4 regions of the uncultured Alteromonas sp. genome follow, and region 2 is predicted to be linked to each of the others. Evidence: predicted binding sites of a transcription regulator. Region 2 holds the regulator's gene; each other region holds the start of a gene.
What was found. Region 2 encodes MetJ, which represses methionine synthesis genes. Its sites were predicted from a motif close to TAGACGTCTAGACGTCTA; they were not measured.

Region 1: a site for MetJ is predicted at 2,557-2,574, ahead of thrA (bifunctional aspartate kinase/homoserine dehydrogenase I). Genes of this name have one in related genera too.
Region 3: a site for MetJ is predicted at 2,296-2,313, ahead of serA (phosphoglycerate dehydrogenase). Genes of this name have one in related genera too.
Region 4: a site for MetJ is predicted at 894-911, ahead of metK (methionine adenosyltransferase). Genes of this name have one in related genera too.

What each region holds. Positions count from the first base shown of each region.
Region 1 is NZ_CAXBMP010000008.1:10,024-14,595, reverse strand. It holds gene AAC006_RS08345 (response regulator transcription factor) at 1-112, shown strand, start outside; gene AAC006_RS08340 (S-(hydroxymethyl)glutathione dehydrogenase/class III alcohol dehydrogenase) at 183-1,331, opposite strand; gene AAC006_RS08335 (LysR substrate-binding domain-containing protein) at 1,568-2,443, shown strand; gene thrA (bifunctional aspartate kinase/homoserine dehydrogenase I) at 2,773-4,572, shown strand, end outside.
Region 2 is NZ_CAXBMP010000013.1:50,703-55,274, forward strand. It holds gene metF (methylenetetrahydrofolate reductase) at 124-1,008, opposite strand; gene metJ (met regulon transcriptional regulator MetJ) at 1,160-1,486, shown strand; gene AAC006_RS11695 (malic enzyme-like NAD(P)-binding protein) at 1,564-2,805, opposite strand; gene AAC006_RS11700 (hypothetical protein) at 3,190-3,504, shown strand; gene rpmE (50S ribosomal protein L31) at 3,700-3,912, opposite strand; gene priA (primosomal protein N') at 4,224-4,572, shown strand, end outside.
Region 3 is NZ_CAXBMP010000018.1:32,263-36,834, forward strand. It holds gene AAC006_RS13965 (GAF domain-containing hybrid sensor histidine kinase/response regulator) at 1-860, shown strand, start outside; gene AAC006_RS13970 (5-formyltetrahydrofolate cyclo-ligase) at 915-1,526, shown strand; gene rpiA (ribose-5-phosphate isomerase RpiA) at 1,608-2,264, shown strand; gene serA (phosphoglycerate dehydrogenase) at 2,506-3,735, shown strand; gene AAC006_RS13985 (DUF481 domain-containing protein) at 3,839-4,572, opposite strand, start outside.
Region 4 is NZ_CAXBMP010000003.1:224,715-229,286, reverse strand. It holds gene tkt (transketolase) at 1-593, opposite strand, end outside; gene metK (methionine adenosyltransferase) at 982-2,127, shown strand; gene AAC006_RS04105 (hypothetical protein) at 2,268-2,795, opposite strand; gene AAC006_RS04100 (hypothetical protein) at 3,114-3,614, shown strand; gene AAC006_RS04095 (exonuclease domain-containing protein) at 3,642-4,172, opposite strand; gene AAC006_RS04090 (iron-containing alcohol dehydrogenase) at 4,386-4,572, opposite strand, start outside.

The DNA of each region.
Region 1 (4,572 bases), on a different contig from region 2:
GTTTAAATCAACCGGTACGGTTAAGAATCAAGTGTCTGCCATTATGGCGAAAATGGGCGTGAGAGATAGAACACGAGCCGTGCTAAAAGCGCTAGAGTTAGGGTGGTTATAAACATAAAAAGGCCTGCATTAGCTAATGCGGGCCTTTTAACACTTAAACACAGTTTGTTAGAAGCTAAGCGCTATTTATCCATGTGCACAACAGAACGAATACTTTCGCCTTTATGCATTAAATCGAACGCATCATTGATGCCATCAAGCCCCATTGTGTGTGTAATGAATTCTTGTAAGCCAAATTCACCCTCTAGGTAGCGTTCAACAATACCCGGTAGTTCAGAGCGACCTTTCACACCGCCAAAAGCAGAACCACGCCATACTCTGCCAGTTACTAACTGGAATGGACGAGTAGATATTTCCTGGCCAGCACCCGCTACACCAATAATAACTGATTCGCCCCAACCTTTGTGGCAGCACTCGAGTGCTGAACGCATTACATTCACGTTACCGATACACTCAAAAGAGTAATCTACGCCGCCGTCGGTCATTTCAACTATCACTTCCTGAATAGGTTTGTCGAAATTTTTAGGGTTAACAAGGTCTGTAGCACCAAGTTGCGTAGCAAGGTCGAATTTACTTTCGTTAATATCAATACCAATAATACGACTAGCGCCCGCCATACGTGCACCAATAATAGCTGAAAGCCCAATGCCGCCTAAGCCAAATATAGCAACGGTATCGCCTTCTTTTACCTTAGCAGTATTAAGCACAGCGCCCATACCCGTGGTAACGCCACAGCCTAACAAGCAGACTTCTTCAAGCGGCGCTGATTTGTTCACTTTAGCCAGTGAAATTTCTGGCAATACGGTGTATTCAGAAAAAGTAGAGCAACCCATGTAATGGTAAATTGGCTCACCATCTTTCGAAAAGCGGCTGGTGCCATCAGGCATTAAGCCTTTTCCTTGAGTTTCACGAACCGCTTGGCATAAGTTTGTTTTGCCAGACGTACAGAATTTACATTCACCGCATTCCGCTGTGTATAAAGGAATAACATGGTCGCCTACTTCAACAGACGTCACCCCTTCACCTACCATTTCTACAATACCGCCACCTTCGTGGCCAAGTACTGAAGGAAACACACCTTCTGGATCATCACCTGAAAGCGTAAATGCATCGGTATGACACACGCCGCTGGCAACAATACGTACTAGTACTTCGCCTTTTTTTGGAAATTCAACATCAATCTCTTCCATCTTTAACGGTTCACCAGCGGCCCATGCAACGGCTGCTTTGGACTTAATATGTGTCTGACCATCTTTCAATGCTAATGTCATGGCATGCTCCTAAATAAGTGTAAGTAAACAACACGATGTCGTTACCTTTAATTTCTTACGTTATGAAATAGATTATAGACCTGAGGCGTGACTTTATAAATACAGATTTGGTAATTCATTATTACTTGAGTGTAATAATGTGTTGGTGTTTAATTGTAAGTTAACTGGCGTCTTCTAGTGAGTGTTTATCCCCATAGCGCCATGCTAAAAAACGAGAATCTGTAAAGGTATAAACGATGACATGGGAAGGTATTGTAGAATTTTGTGCAGTAGCGAGTACAGGCAGCTTTACTGCGGCTGCTGCTAAATTAAATACGTCGGGCGCGCAAATAAGTAGAAAAGTCGCCAATGTGGAAAAGCGTTTGGGAGTGAAGTTATTCAACCGTACCACCCGAAGTGTGTCACTCACTCAAGCAGGACATATTTATTTTGAACAATGCCAACCAGCACTAAAAGCGTTAGAAGAGGCTGAGCTCAATATTAGCCAACTTCAAAAAGTACCCCAAGGGCTGATTAAACTCACGGTTCCGGTCGCTTTTGGCGAAGCTTTTATCGCCCCGCTTATTAATCAGTTTTTAAAAAAATACGAAGGTATAGAAGTAGAGTGTCGTTTTACTAACGACACCATGGATATTATTGATGAAGGTTATGACCTTGCCATACGCATAGGTAATTTAGAAGATTCTACGTTGGTGGCCAAAAAGCTGGCTACTCGACAGCTATATGTATGCGCCAGCCCTGAATATTTAAATGCCTTCCCTGCACCGAAGCGTACCGACATGCTCAGCGAACACCAGTGCTTAGTAGGATCTCAGCCCCTTTGGCGGTTTAATCATGAAGGGCAAGTGCAAACCGTGCGTGTGAAGGGAAGAGTGAAGTATAATAGTGGTAATGCCTTACATCATGCTGCATTGGCCGGACTGGGTTTAGTACAGCTGCCAGGATTTTATGTACGTGAGTCGTTAGCGGCAGGCAAGTTAATAGAAGTACTATCATCATATCGAGACAAGCGAGAAGCGGTATGGGCATTGTTTCCATCGAACAGGCATTTAGTGCCAAAAATACGCTTGTTAGTTGATTTTTTATCTGCGAAATTAGTTGATGATGAATAGTTCTTACTACCCGAATCTAGCATTGCTTGATTGATTATCGCTTAAATCGAAACGTGAAATACTTTGTGTTTCACTTTTTGCAATACAGTATGGTGAAAACTGCGGTTGACAGATAGACGTCTATACGGCAAATTGACCCTATGAAAACGATTCTTCTTATTGGCACCACCAGCATTATGATTACCACCTTAAAACGGGCGGTCGCTGGCTAGTGCAAGTAAGCATAAGACAACGAAAGCCCGCCCTCACAGAGAGCGGGCTTTTTTTTACTCACGTCATCGTAACCGATTTAAAGCAGTAACCTGGCGTAACCGATATAGGAGCAGCACATGAAAGTCTTAAAGTTTGGGGGCTCATCACTTGCCGACGCACCGCGCTACTTGCGCGTGAACGACATTAGCACGGCCACCCACCAAACCGATGGCGCTGCAGTGGTACTTTCTGCCCCTAAAGGGGTAACGAATGCATTGTCACTTTTATGTGAGCAGGCAGCCGCTGGCGAAGATTTCCACCCTCTATTTGAAAAATTAACGTCTACCGTGACCGGTATTGCTGATGCACTAAACGAAGAGCTCAGCGGCTTCGCACACGCGGATGTTACCGACTTCATTCTTGCGCAACTGCGTGTACTTAATCAACACCTCGATGGTATTAAACTATTAGGTGTTGCACCTGACAATATTGCCGCAGGTATTTTAAGTATTGGCGAGTACATCTCGGTAACGTTATTTAGCGGTATCTTAAGCGCTAAAGGCGTGAAAAATCGTATTATCGACCCGGTGACTTACATTCTTGCAGAAGGTGAGTACCTAGACAGCATTGCTGATGTTTCGTTAAGTAAAGCGCGCTTTACCGATGTGCCTATCGATGGTAGTGAGTTACTGGTCATGCCTGGGTTTGTTGCGGCTAACGAAGCCGGTGAAAAAGTTACGCTTGGTCGCAATGGTTCTGACTACTCAGCGGCTATCTTAGCAGCTTGTATTGATGCGAGTTGTTGTGAAATTTGGACTGACGTAGACGGTGTTTACAATGCCGATCCGAATCAAGTTGAAGGGGCGGTATTGCTTGATAAGCTTACTTATCAAGAAGCCATGGAGCTTTCGTACTTTGGTGCAAAAGTACTTCACCCGAAAACTATCGGCCCCATTGCCCAGCATCATATTCCATGTTTGATTCGTAATACGCTGAACCCAGCGGCGCCTGGTACGTTAATTAGTAATGAAGCCAGCGAAAAGTGGACCTCGGTTAAAGGTATCTCTCAACTTGATAATGTCACTATGTTCAACGTGGCAGGCCCTGGTCTTAAAGGCATGGTTGGCATGGCAAGCCGTGTTTTTGAGGTGATGTCGAATGCGAATATTTCAATAAGCCTAATCACTCAGTCTTCTTCTGAATACTCAATAAGCTTCTGTATTCAAAGTAAAGATGCTGATCGCGCGTTAAGCTTGTTAGAAGATGCCTTTGCGCTAGAGTTGCAAAACCAATTGTTAGACCCTATCGAAGTGCGCCATGACTTAGCGATTGTTACCTTAGTGGGTGACGGTATGCGTCATGCGAAAGGCTTGGCGGCACGCTTCTTTAACTCGTTGGCGCAAGCCCGCGTTAATAACGTGGCGATAGCACAAGGCTCATCAGAGCGTTCTATTTCAACAGTTATCGAAAACAAGCGGGCGAAAAAAGCGGTTAAGGTTATTCACCAGAATTTTTTCTCAGACCGCCATACCATTGATGTGTTTTTGGTAGGGTGCGGTAACGTGGGTACTGAGCTTTTAAGCCAAATAGCAAAACAACAGCCAGCTTTACTTAATCGTAATGTACAGCTGCGGGTATACGGTATTGCGAATAGCCGTAAGTTGTTACTTAACAGTCAAGGCATAGATTTAAGCCAAGACTGGAAGCCAGCATTAGATGCGGCCAGTGAAGGGCTTTCCGTTGAACGTTTACAACAGTTTGTGGACGAGAACAGCTTGGTAAACCCGGTCATTGTGGATTGCACTAGCCACGATGCTATTGCTCAGCAATATGTAGACATGATGGAAAATGGCTTTCACGTAGTGACACCGAATAAGAAAGCCAATACCAGTTCACTAGACTACTACCGTAAGTTGAAGAAAACAGCATTATCTACG
Region 2 (4,572 bases):
CCGCTTACCTTGACCTTTTTACAGCGAAGGAAAGTGACAGCAAGGCAAACGAGTCGTTCAAATACCTGATAATAGGCAAATGGTATACTGGTCTGCCATATAGGAGCAAAGGTTTAATCGAAATTAACCTGCTCGCACACCTAGCATGTGGCAAATAGCGTAGCTCAACTCACTACGGTTAAGGGTGTAAAAATGAAAATGCTTCACGCCTTCTTTGGCAAGTACCTTAACCTGATCCATCGCGATGTTAGCACCAATGAGGTTCCGAGTAGCTTGATCGTCATCGTCAAGTCCATCGAACATTTTGTGTAAGAACCCAGGTACATGTACGTTGGTGAAACCGGCGAACTTTACCAAGGTCTGATAATTGGTTACCGGCAGTATGCCTGGCACCAAGTCTAGGTCGATACCTGCAGCTGCTGCTCGGTCACGAAAACGTAAAAATACACTGGTGTCAAAGAAAAACTGTGAAATTGCTTCGCTCGCACCGGCTTCTGCTTTGCGTTTAAGGTTTAGTAAGTCGAATTGGGCATTAGGCGCTTCAGGGTGTTTTTCAGGGTAAGCGGCCACTGAGATATCGAAATCGGCTACATCTTTTAGTAGCGCCACTAAATCAGAGGCGTACATTTCGGTATCTTTCACGCCTGGCGGTAAATCACCACGAAGAGCAACAATACGACGAATGCCAGAATCCCAGTAGTCTTGGGCAATCTGTCTAAGCTCGTCTCTGCTCGCATCAACACAAGTAAGGTGAGGCACGGCTGCAACGCCAGTTTGCTGCTGAATGCGTTTTACCACGTCATGAGTACGGTCACGCTCACCACTATTCGCGCCATAAGTTACCGACATATAGCTCGGTTTTAGCGGTGCTAAGCGCTCAACTGACTTCCACAAGGTTTGTTCCATTTTCTCTGATTTAGGCGGAAAAAACTCAAATGACACATCGATGTCACGCAGTTCCGAAAGGGACTGATTGAGTGCATCGACACCTTGTGCGTAAGAAACCATGGTAAAATTACTCTTTTATAGACGTTTAGACGTCTAAATTAAAGAATTTACGTCTAGACGTCAAGAGGTTTACACTGCTCAATTGACCTTTTCGTCAACTTGTTTAGAATTTCTCTTCATAACATAAATAAGATCAGACAGAGTTAGCATTATGGCAGAGTGGAACGGTAAGTATATTCATCCCTACGCAGAGCACGGTAAAAAGAGTGAACAGGTAAAGAAAGTCACCGTTTCTATTCCTATTAATGTGCTAAAAGCATTAACCGATGAACGTACGCGTAGGCAGATAAACAATTTACGTCATGCGACGAATTCAGAATTGTTATGTGAAGCGTTTCTTCATGCATTTACAGGTCAGCCGTTACCGGATGACGAAGATTTGAGAAAAGATAACCCTAATCGTGTACCTGCTGAGGCAAGGCGCATAATGGAAGATATGGGTATAGACGTTTCTATTGAGAACGAACAAGAAGATTAAAAAAACGGCAATGAAAATTGCCGTTTTTTTATAATCTTTACACTGAATTACACGCCAGTATATGCCTTATATTGCCTTCATTCGGCGCGGTTAGGCACTTCTGGAAGTCGTGCAACGCCAGATTCAATCGCCGCTTTTGACACTGCAGAGGCTATGCGTTCACAGAGGCGAGGGTCCATTGGTTTAGGAATAATGTATTCTTTGCCAAAGGTTAAGCTTTTGCTGTTGCTAGCCGCTAACACAGATTCTGGTACGGGCTCTTTGGTAATAGCACGAAGTGCTTCTACCGCGGCCACTTTCATTTCGTCGTTAATGGCCGTTGCGCGTACATCCAGCGCACCACGGAAAATGAACGGGAAACACAGCACATTGTTTACCTGATTAGGATAATCAGAACGCCCCGTAGCCATAATTAAATCATTTCGAACTTCATGAGCCAATTCAGGCTTAATTTCAGGATCGGGGTTTGAGCATGCAAAAACAATCGGGTTAGGGCTCATTAATGCTAGCGTTTCTGGCGGTAATACATCAGGCCCAGATACACCTACAAAAATATCCGCACCTTCCATCACATCTTCTAAGGTACGTTTATCAGTGTTATTAGCGAACAAGCGCTTGTGCTCGGTAAGGTCTTCACGGCGAGTGTGAATAACCCCTTTTCTGTCTAGCATGTAAATGCGTTCACGTTGCGCACCACATTTAATCAGTAATTCCATACAGGCAACGGCTGCCGCCCCTGCACCCATACAAACTATTTTAGCGCTCTCAATATTTTTACCCTGAATTTCAATGGCGTTCAACATGCCTGCGGCGGTAACAATAGCAGTACCATGTTGATCGTCATGGAATACTGGAATGCTGCAGCGCTTAATCAATTCTTGTTCTATTTCAAAGCATTCAGGGGCTTTAATATCTTCAAGGTTAATACCGCCAAAGGTATCTGCAATATTGGCAACGGTATTAATAAATTCTTCTGTTGTACGATGCTTTACTTCAATATCGATAGCATCAAGCCCTGCAAAGCGTTTAAACAGCAGTGCTTTACCTTCCATAACTGGTTTAGAAGCTAACGGCCCTAAATTACCCAAACCTAAAATAGCAGTTCCATTACTGATGACCGCTACCATGTTGCCTTTGGCAGTATATTTATAAGCATTATCAGGATCTTCAGCAATTTCTCGTACCGGCTCAGCTACCCCTGGACTGTAAGCCAGAGCAAGATCATCCACACTATCGGCTGGCTTTGAAAGCTCTACGCTGATTTTACCTGGCGTGGGTTTGGCATGATAATCTAGTGCACGTTGTCTGAAATCTGACATTAGTAAACATATCCTTCGATGTAGGGGTTAGGCAATCTTCGTTACCGTAAGGGCAATCTGCGTTCTAGCAGTAGAATGTCTTCGACTCTATCACAGGGTCATTTGAGTACATATCTGATCTGCCCTTTATATCTGTCAATTTAGGGCAGACTTGCTTGTATGACCAGTGACATCGTCGAATATTTGCCATTCATCATATTTATGACACCTAGCGAATTAATACATTATTTCTATTTTATAGCTGTGTGAATAGACGTGTGAATAGCCGTGTGTATAGAAAGTTATCAAATAGGTCTTTGCAAACAGGCACTAAGCCGACTGTTCAAGACGCTGGTGAGCGGAATAGGTATAATAATAAACATGAAGAAGAAGGCGTAACTTACCATGTCTGAAAAGAAACTGATTGAAGCGTTAACTACGGTGTGTGAGTGGGCAAAATCTGAGTCGGTTGGCTTTGAATGGCTTACGCATGAGGGTCACTGGCGCAGGCCAGAAATTATTGCGGTGTTTAAAACCGAAAAGCAAAAAAGCGAAGCACTTTCAACTAACTGGAACCAAGCATTCGAACATGAACTTGATAATGTATGCCCCGAATTGAAAGTGCACATCAAAGGAGTTCGCTACGACAGCGAGCAAGCATGCACTTTGCAAAGTAACGGCAACTGGGAACGACATCTAAAACGCCGGGCTTTTCACTAACAAAGCATTGCATTAGCCGAGCATTCCACTTCGCTGCTCTTTACTGGGCGAGCACGGTATTGGTTGAACCCAAATGAAGCGAGAATGAAAAGCGCAGATACGAAAAAATTCAAAACCCACTTACAAACTCCAGACACAAAAAAAGCGCCGATAGGCGCTTTTTTTAAAGAAACATCGTGTTTCTGAGTACTGAGCTTATTTAGCGCCCAAAGCACCGAAACGTTTCTTGAAGCGGTCAACACGACCACCGGTATCAACGTTACGTTGCTTACCAGTGTAGAATGGGTGACATGCAGAACATACGTCTAGGTTAATATCTTTACCTAGAGTAGAACGGATTTTCATTACGTTGCCGCAAGAACATGTTGCTGTCATTTCAGCGTATTCTGGGTGGATACCATCTTTCATTTTGGATTACCTTCAATATGAGGCCGTATCGCTATTTGGCCCGAAGCCAAACACCATACGCAACTTTAAATTCAATGACCAACCGCAGTAATTGCAGTCAGCCGCAAAAGAGCGGCGCATAATAAAGGAAGCAACTAAAGTGATCAAGCACTTTTTGTATGCGAAGTAAACAGGGGCGGCGTTAATCAAGTTCACGGGCTAAAATAAATTCCCTTCCCTTATTTGACATTATGTTTAAATGCCAGATCATTAGCGGTTCTGAATTTACGTTTACTCACTTTACGTTCATCAATTTTGGGGCATCAATTTTAATGGTATTCATTCAGGTGGCTGTACCTGTGCCGCTTCGCCAGCTATTTACCTATTCTCATACCGACACTTTACAACCGGGTGTGCGGGTAAAAGTGCCTTTCGGGCCACGTCAACTGGTAGGCATTGTGGTTGAATCCGGTGTAGACATAGATGATACCAGTAAGATAAAAGCCATTATTGAGGTGGTAGATAGCGCACCTGTTATCGACGAATCGCTAAGAAAAATGGCGCATTGGTTATGGCAGTATTACCACCATGCGCCTGGGGAAGTGATACATGCCATGCTTCCCGTACCACTTCGTAAAGGTGAGCCAGCCACGCCATCCCCCGCGCAATATATTCAAGTCA
Region 3 (4,572 bases), on a different contig from region 2:
CTGACTTTTTCACTCATTTATTCTCGTTAACCCGAATTCGCGCTGAAGACGGGAATGTTATTTTTAATTCTGTTATTGATGACAATGTTCCCTACTCTCTTAATTTCGACGACACTAAGTTTGGACAAGTAGCCTTAAACCTATTATCGAATGCCATTAAGTACACTCATGCCAATAAGCACGTATCCATTCGAGTGAAGTACAAGCAAGGGAATTTGTTGCTGGCGATTAAAGACGAAGGCATCGGTATTAGTGAAGAGGAACAAAAAAAGCTCTTCGCACCATTCGAGCGAATGGAGAACGCGCATCAATTTGATGGTACAGGCTTAGGCCTAAATATTACCAAGAAGCTGGTTGAGTTGATGGGAGGGTCTATAAAACTTAGCAGTAAGCTAAACGAAGGTACTCACGTAAGCGTAGCCATTCCTGCAGAAAAAGTTAGCGCCGATACTATCGAGCACGATCCCGCGCTTTTACAGCCCCAAGAGCTAAATATTCCTACAGACTCTCACGTACTAGTAGTGGAAGATCATTATATTAATCAGATAGTGATTAAAACCATATTTGATAAACTTGGTTTGCCATTATCGGTTGTAGATAGCGGTGAAGAAGGCGTAGAGTATGTAAAATCGAACCCTGTAGATTTGGTGCTGATGGACATTAACTTACCGGGAATTGACGGAACAGAAGCCACTCGGCAAATTAAGAAAGTGCGCGCAACACTACCTGTTATAGCCTTAACCGCAGATGTTATCACGCAACGAGATTTGTTATTAAAAAATGGCTTAGACGACCTACTCACCAAGCCCGTTGAGAACGCAGAGCTTATTAGGGTACTTAATCACTATTTGGGAAAGTAAGACAACGTGGAGCCACTGGAAGCCTGTTGTATAGAACGGAACACGTCACAAATTATGTCAAAAAAAACATCACGAGTAACACTGCGAAAGGCATTAAGAGCATTGCGCAACGAATTGCCTGAATCTCAGCAGCAGCACGCGGCTTTCGCAGTACGCGACAACCTCTTGTCATTACCCGATATTACCAACGCATCATCTATTGCTTGTTACCTGCCTAACGACGGTGAAGTAGACTTACGCCCCTTTATGCACGCTTGCTGGGAGCTGAACACCGCATCTGCCCTTCATACTTCTTTGCCTGTGTTGCATCCAGTTTGCAAAGGCCACCTGCTTTTTCTTCGATATTCAGAAAAAACGCCAATGCGCGTGAACAAATACAACATTGAAGAGCCAATACTAGCCTGCTCAGATGTAATTCCGACCTTCCATCATCAGGTGATACTTATGCCATTGGTAGGGTTTGATGCGAGTGGAAATCGTTTGGGCATGGGCGGTGGCTATTACGACCGCACGTTAGCTAGCATTCAAGCACAAATCATAAAGCCAAAGCTCATAGGTATTGCCCACGATTGCCAGCAAGTAGACCAACTTCCGGTTCAGCATTGGGACATTCCTGTAAACGCTATTGTCACCCCAACACAGCAGTTGAGCTTTAATCGTACATAACGCACCGTAAATTCCCCTATCACGGTGGGTTAGCTAGCGGTTTTCCGGTAAACTGATGAAAATTTAGTTAGGAGAGTCACTATGGATCAGAATGCAAAGAAGCAAGCAGTAGCGAAAGCAGCCATCGAATATGTTGAAAACGGCAGTATTGTTGGTGTAGGTACTGGCTCCACGGTTAATTTTTTCATTGAAGAACTCGGCAAAATTAAAAATAACATTGAAGGGGCAGTATCCAGTTCTGATGCCTCTACCAAGTTGCTAGAAGCCCTAGGCATTGAAGTATTCGCACTAAACGATGTTAGCAATATTTCAGTGTATATCGACGGTGCTGATGAAGTTACCGAACACAAACACATGATTAAAGGCGGCGGTGCAGCCCTTACCCGGGAAAAAATTGTGGCGGGTGCATCAACTACATTCGTGTGTATTGTAGATGATAGCAAGCGCGTTCCCGTGCTTGGCAAATTCCCTCTTCCTGTTGAAGTTATTCCAATGGCGCGATCTTTTGTGGCTCGCGAGTTGGTAAAACTAGGCGGCGATCCTGAATACCGTCAAGGCGTAGTAACCGATAACGGCAACTTTATTTTAGACGTACATAACCTTGAAATCTTAAACCCAAGAGAGCTTGAACAGTCGATTAATAATATTCCTGGTGTGGTCACCAACGGCATATTCGCCCTACGTGGCGCAGACATCGTACTATCGGCCACCGAAACCGGTGTTGATACCTTTAAATAATAGCTTTCAAGTTAAACTGATTTCTGTTAGATTTCCGTTTAGACGTCTAGATGGCCTTTCGAGAGTTTGAGGTTAGTACTAGTCGGGGTAGGTAAGACTTCCGCAAACACGCTGTGAACCCATCCATGGGAGCTCCGCCGCCGCATCCATGCGGCGGAGGGTTTGCTCCAGTCTTACCTACCCCGCCTGCACCAGCCTCGAGCTCTGTAAATACTAATACTTTTTAAGAGATAGCAAATCCATGAGCAAAGTTTCACTAGAGAAGGATAAGATCCGGATATTGTTGTTAGAGGGTGTGCATCAAAGTGCACTAGAAACCTTTAAGAATAATGGATACACCAATATTGAGTATCTCAAAACGTCCCTTCCTGAAGAAGAGCTTGTTGAGAAAGTGAAAGATGCACATTTTATTGGCCTTCGTTCGCGCACTCAAATTACTGAGAAGGTGGTAGACGCCGCTCAAAAATTGGTGGCTATTGGTTGTTTCTGTATTGGTACTAACCAAGTTAATTTAGAAGCAACACAGCGCCGTGGTATTCCGGTATTTAATGCCCCATTTTCTAATACTCGTTCAGTAGCAGAGCTTGTGCTTGGTCAGCTTATTCTTTTGCTTCGCCAAGTGCCTAGCAAAAGTGCTAAAGCGCACCGCGGTGAGTGGGAAAAAACAGCAAATGGTTCATACGAAGCCCGTGGAAAAACACTGGGTATTATTGGTTATGGACACATTGGTACTCAACTAAGTATTCTTGCTGAACACCTTGGTATGCGTGTACAGTTTTTCGATATTGAAGATAAGTTGGTATTAGGTAACTCTACGCAGATAAAGTCGTTAGAGAAGCTATTAAACACTTCTGATGTGGTATCGCTTCACGTGCCTGAAACTCAGCAAACGCAAAACATGTTTGCAGCTGAGCAATTTGCGCAAATGAAAAAAGGCAGCATTTTTATTAATGCTTCTCGCGGAACGGTTGTAGATATTGACGCTCTTGCCGATGCGCTTGAAAGCGGGCAGTTAAATGGTGCTGCTATTGACGTATTCCCCGTTGAGCCTAAGTCGAATAACGAAGAATTCCAATCACCTCTACGTAAGTTTGATAACGTGATTCTTACGCCGCATGTAGGTGGTAGCACTCAAGAAGCCCAAGAAAACATTGGCATAGAAGTAGCCGGTAAATTGGCGAAGTACAGTGATAATGGTTCTACCTTATCTGCAGTTAACTTCCCTGAAGTATCATTACCAGAGCACATTAGCCGCTCTCGTCTACTTCACGTGCACAAAAACCAGCCGGGTATTCTTACTCAGATTAACCAAGCATTTGCAGAGAAAGGCATTAACATTGAAGCCCAGTACCTTCAAACCAACGCAGAAATTGGTTATGTAGTGGTAGATGTTCAGCAAGACAGAGCTTATGACGCGCTTGCACAACTACAACAGATTGACGGTACGATTAAGACCCGTATTCTTCACTAATGCTAGGGGTGGCGGTGGTTAGTTACCGTCATACTCTTTTAAAGACATAAAAAAACGCTGCCAATTGGCAGCGTTTTTTGTTTCTACAACCGTTAATACGATTTTAGAAGAAGTTGTAAACTAGCGTTACTGCAGTTTCAGTATCAAGCTTTTCAACGTCGTCAGATACGTTTGAGTTATGGTCTAACTTAAACGACACCTTCATAGAAAGGTTACCGCTAATAGTAGCCGTAAGCGCAGACTCAGCACGAGATTTCGTGTTGTCAGAACCCACTTCCGTACTCACTGTTTGAGTAAATTTAGCTGTGTCTGAAATTTTCCAAGAGTAAGCACTTGAAGCACGAACAATCATACTGTTCTGCTCTTCGCCTTCTTGTGTTTCAGCAAACGAGTAACCAGGACCGATTGAGTACTCTAAAGTGTGACGTTTATTTTCAAGTACTTTTTGGTTCCAACCCACAGCAAGTGTTGATTGATAGTCGAAGTTACTTAAACGGTCATCTTCATACGATGCGAAACCAAACAAACGATAATCAGGGTTATCTAACTTGTAGTTACCCTGTGCAGAACCGTAAAACTTTTGTGCCGATGTGTATTCTTCTTCAGTACCGTCGTCGTTATCTACCGTTTCTTTCTTGTAAAGACCTTCAAGAATGTAGTCGTTGCTCCACTGCTGCAATTCTTGGTGAGCAGTAATACCAGCACTGATTGATGACGTTTCAGTGTTACCTGTTGTTGCGATAATACCTAGCTCACCTTCCATCGTGAAAGGTTTAACATCGTCTTGAGCAAAAGTAACAGAAGAGAAAGACAAGGCCAAAAGTGAAGCGAGAAGCT
Region 4 (4,572 bases), on a different contig from region 2:
GTAAACCAACCTTCTACTTCACCATCAATTGAAATGCCGTTGTCATCCCAGAAACCAATAAGTTTGCCCAGGCCTAATGTGCCCGCTAGTGAACAGGTTTCATGAGAAATACCTTCCATCAGGCAGCCATCGCCCATGAAAGTGTAGGTGTAGTGATCGACAATATCATGACCATCACGGTTAAACTGCGCCGCTAATACTTTTTCAGCTAGCGCCATACCTACTGCGTTACTAACGCCTTGACCAAGTGGGCCAGTGGTAGTTTCAACACCCGGTGCATACCCATATTCAGGGTGACCCGGTGTTTTAGAATGAAGCTGACGGAAGTTCTTAAGCTCTTCAATAGGCAGTTCATAGCCTGAAAGATGAAGCAAAGAGTACAACAGCATAGAGCCGTGACCGTTTGAGAGCACAAAGCGGTCTCTGTTTGCCCAAGACGGGTTTGCCGGGTTGTGTGATAGAAAATCACCCCATAGTACCTCGGCAATATCGGCCATCCCCATAGGGGCGCCTGGGTGACCAGATTTGGCCTGTTGAACAGCATCCATGCTTAAAGCACGGATGGCATTGGCAAGTTCACGACGAGAGGGCATGTTGTCTCCTGGTTTATTTTGTAGCTGAATTTCGCTAAGGGAACACTGTGGGCAAAATCCCTTTGTTCAACCTTAAAGCGCTGCTTTGCTGTATATCTTAATGTGGGCGTTATTCTTACCCATGCCACCATTCAGTTCAATGGCTTTTCATTGCCATTACCGAAAGTTGGCTAAAATAATGAATATTCTCATCATTCCTTTACCAGCCAATGTCGCTTCATTAGGAAAGCGTGGCTAACTTTACTCAATTATCTATAAAAGTGATCCGCGACTGTCAACAAATCGTAACGAAAGGACTTTTAGACGTCTAGAAGTAAAGACTGGTATTTATACCTTGTTTTAGTACAATACTCACCTATTTTGAACAATAAACGCTTATGGAGCATGTATGGCCACGCATTTATTCACCTCCGAGTCTGTGTCTGAAGGACACCCGGACAAAATCGCCGATCAAATTTCAGATGCGGTTCTAGATGCTATTCTAGAACAAGATCCTCGTGCCCGCGTGGCTTGCGAAACTTACGTTAAAACCGGAATGGTATTAGTTGGTGGTGAAGTCACTACCTCTGCGTGGGTTGATATTGAAGAAATCACACGTAAAACGGTAAGAGACATAGGCTATGTACACTCTGATATGGGTTTCGATGCTGATTCTTGTGCAGTATTAAACGCCATTGGCAAACAGTCGCCAGATATCAACCAAGGTGTTGATCGCGAGAGCTTAGAAGAACAAGGAGCAGGCGACCAAGGTCTTATGTTCGGTTACGCCAGTGACGAAACTGACGTATTAATGCCAGCGCCTATTACTTATTCTCACCGCTTAGTACAAAAACAAGCTGAAGTGAGAAAATCTGGCAAGCTAGACTTTTTGCGCCCAGATGCGAAAAGCCAAATTACCTTTAAGTACGAAAACCACAAGCCTGTAGGCATCGATGCCGTAGTACTTTCTACTCAGCATTGTGACTCAGTTTCTACTGCGCAAGTACGCGAAGCAGTAATGGAAGAAATTATCAAGCCTGTGCTACCTAGCGAATGGCTTGATAGCAATACCCAATTCCACATCAACCCTACTGGTCGCTTTGTTATTGGCGGACCTGTTGGTGATTGTGGTCTAACTGGACGTAAAATCATTGTAGATACCTACGGTGGTATGGCCCGTCACGGTGGTGGCGCTTTCTCAGGTAAAGATCCTTCAAAAGTAGACAGAAGCGCGGCATACGCAGGCCGTTATGTTGCTAAAAACATTGTTGCTGCTGGGCTAGCTAAGCGCTGTGAAATTCAAGTGTCTTACGCCATTGGTGTGGCTGAGCCAACATCTATCAGTATAGATACCTTCGGTACTGGTGTGGTTGACGAGAAAACGCTAGTAGCCTTGGTTCGTGAACATTTCGATTTACGTCCTTATGGCTTAATCAAAATGCTTGATTTAGAACGTGCTATTTACTTACCGACTGCAGCTTATGGCCACTTTGGCCGCGAAGCCTTCCCGTGGGAAGCCACTGATAAAGCTGAAGCACTACGTTCATCAGTATAGTTTGCTCAGCGGTATAGTTTGCGCTAGGCTGTTGAAAGCTTAAAACAGAAAAAGGGTCGCTTCATAATGAAGCGACCCTTTTTAATTTCAGGCTATTATCTTGCTATAGCTTGGCGATAGCGTGGTTATATTTTGGCTATCTATATGGAACCTGCATTAATGGAGACACTTTTCGTACTCCCACTCGCTATGACCATATCAGGCAAGCCAAATCGCGCTAACGCAACATTTTGAAATTCTTTCTTATGGGTCACTTCCGTTTCCGCAAAATCTGGCGGCAAAAATTGTCGACTACTCATTTCGCTGTCAAATTCAACTTCCACCATTTTTAAAGGTGCTAAGTTACCGGTAAAAATATCTATCACCAGTTGAGCTCCAAAAAAGTCGATACGATATCGCTGTTTTTCCACCCGCATATTTTGGGTTAAAGGCCATAAATCAGCGAATTGCTCAGAATCCAACGTAATTCGCGTGTCTCTGCGTTTAAGGCCGATACCTTGTTTAACGGCCATGGTGTAATTACCACCTTCATCCCTAATTCTAATATGCTTATCCGGCTCGGTAGCTAAGTAACCTTGTCTTATTGCAACAGGCTTTCGTGTATCTAACAAACCTTCTGGCACATAACTTACTAAAAACTTTCGTTCAAATTCCCATTCCGTTTGCATCACTCACCTCCGGCCAAGTTCCCTATTTGAAAGTACTGCTTTGCCTACTAAATTGAAGTAAGTCTTACTACTACCCTTTAAAAGTTAGTTCACAATAGAAATATCTAACAAGTTTATTTTTAACCTTTTAGATAAAAGACTACACTTACTATTCAGCACTTATTTTTTGTTACCGTTTTGTGTCATATTTTTAAGTTAGAGATCGGCATATAGCGCGAACAAAACACCCTTGTGGTTATGACGCTACCACTTACATTTATAATAATCGGTAGTCATAAGAACAAGTTTACGCTGTCTCACTCGACCAGGAATTTATCCATGAAAACTTACCCAACTTGCGTGGTTTGTTTAATATTGCTTGCCTCATTGAGTGCCGCTTACAGCGAGGCCGCTGATTGGGATGTTTCTGATTGGGATGCTTCTGATTGGAATGGCTACTACGGCCCTATCGTGTTCAAAAGTGAAAAAATAGCAAAGTGGAAGATTAAAAGCCGCTTTAATGAAACACGCCTTGAATCCATACCTGGCTACGATAGTCATTTTAATGCTAGCAAAAATAGCCAACTATCAATTCGCGCTCACCGTGCGTTAACGCTACTTTTCGAACAACAAATATATGCCTCGTTTAATACGAGCCACTCACCTTTGCAGTACTATCCTGAATGGCGCTATATACCTGAAGACTTAGGCACTTTTACTCGACTGGGTTGGTTAGTTGGTGACGAGAGTGGTTTAAATATGGCGTTGGAATTTGAACATCGAGAAGTAGGAGATAAAGAAAATAATGCGCTTACGTTAGGTGTTCAATACTTTTTCTAATACATGAACGCCCCCTTAAAGCGGGTTCTAATTTTTGTGTTTTGCCGCTTCTACCTGATTACGGGTTTCAACATACGTACTTTGAATAACTTTTGCATCAGTACTTGCTCGATGACGTCGAGCGTCGCTTTGCGATTCAATACTTGATTTAACGTCGTGCCAAAGCGCCATTTGAGGTTCGCTTAAAACATACTCTAATGCACGACATGAAAAAGACATTTGAACCGAGGCTGCTGCAAAAAGCTTAATGAGCCAAGGGTTATCTACCACCCATCCGTCAGTATACACAATGGTATTACTTAAAAAGGCATTAAGCTCGTGACACACTTTGACCGGACAAACTCCGTAAGTGTTCAACATGGCTCTGGTGATGCCATGCAAAGACTCTGCTTCTTGATCCCAATGAACCCAACTATCAAAAGGACGAATAAGCTTGCACCATTTTGCACCATCATAGCGCACTATACCTATTTCAATAGGATAACTACGGGCACCAAACCCACTGGCTTCCAAATCAATAATGGAAGGGGGATAATTTCTCTGCAAGCTAACTCCCATCTACGCTGGCGTAAAACACGCCTTGCCTTCTTTAAACCTAATAAATGAACTCAGAAAGCGCAAACGGAATTGAAAATCATACTTCTGTTGTATAATTAAAAAACAAACCGACACTTCATCTACTTTGTTAATAGTAGAATCGTGCCAGTTTGTATCATTTTAACATCAACGCACGGGCTGAATACAAAGTGATAGCCCGCTTTTAGGTAGGGATTACTCAGCCACTGCCAAGTTGAGAATTTGCTCACTCACTTCTGGGGTAATGGCTCCCGTTTCACCGAGTGAAAGCATTTTGTTTCCTTTCAGCTTTTCTACCACAGCATTAACGGCACTTTGCTTGTCGCCTTCATGCTCAGTAAGCTGGGTAGCGACTTCAAGACTCTGGTAGAAGGCTTCGATA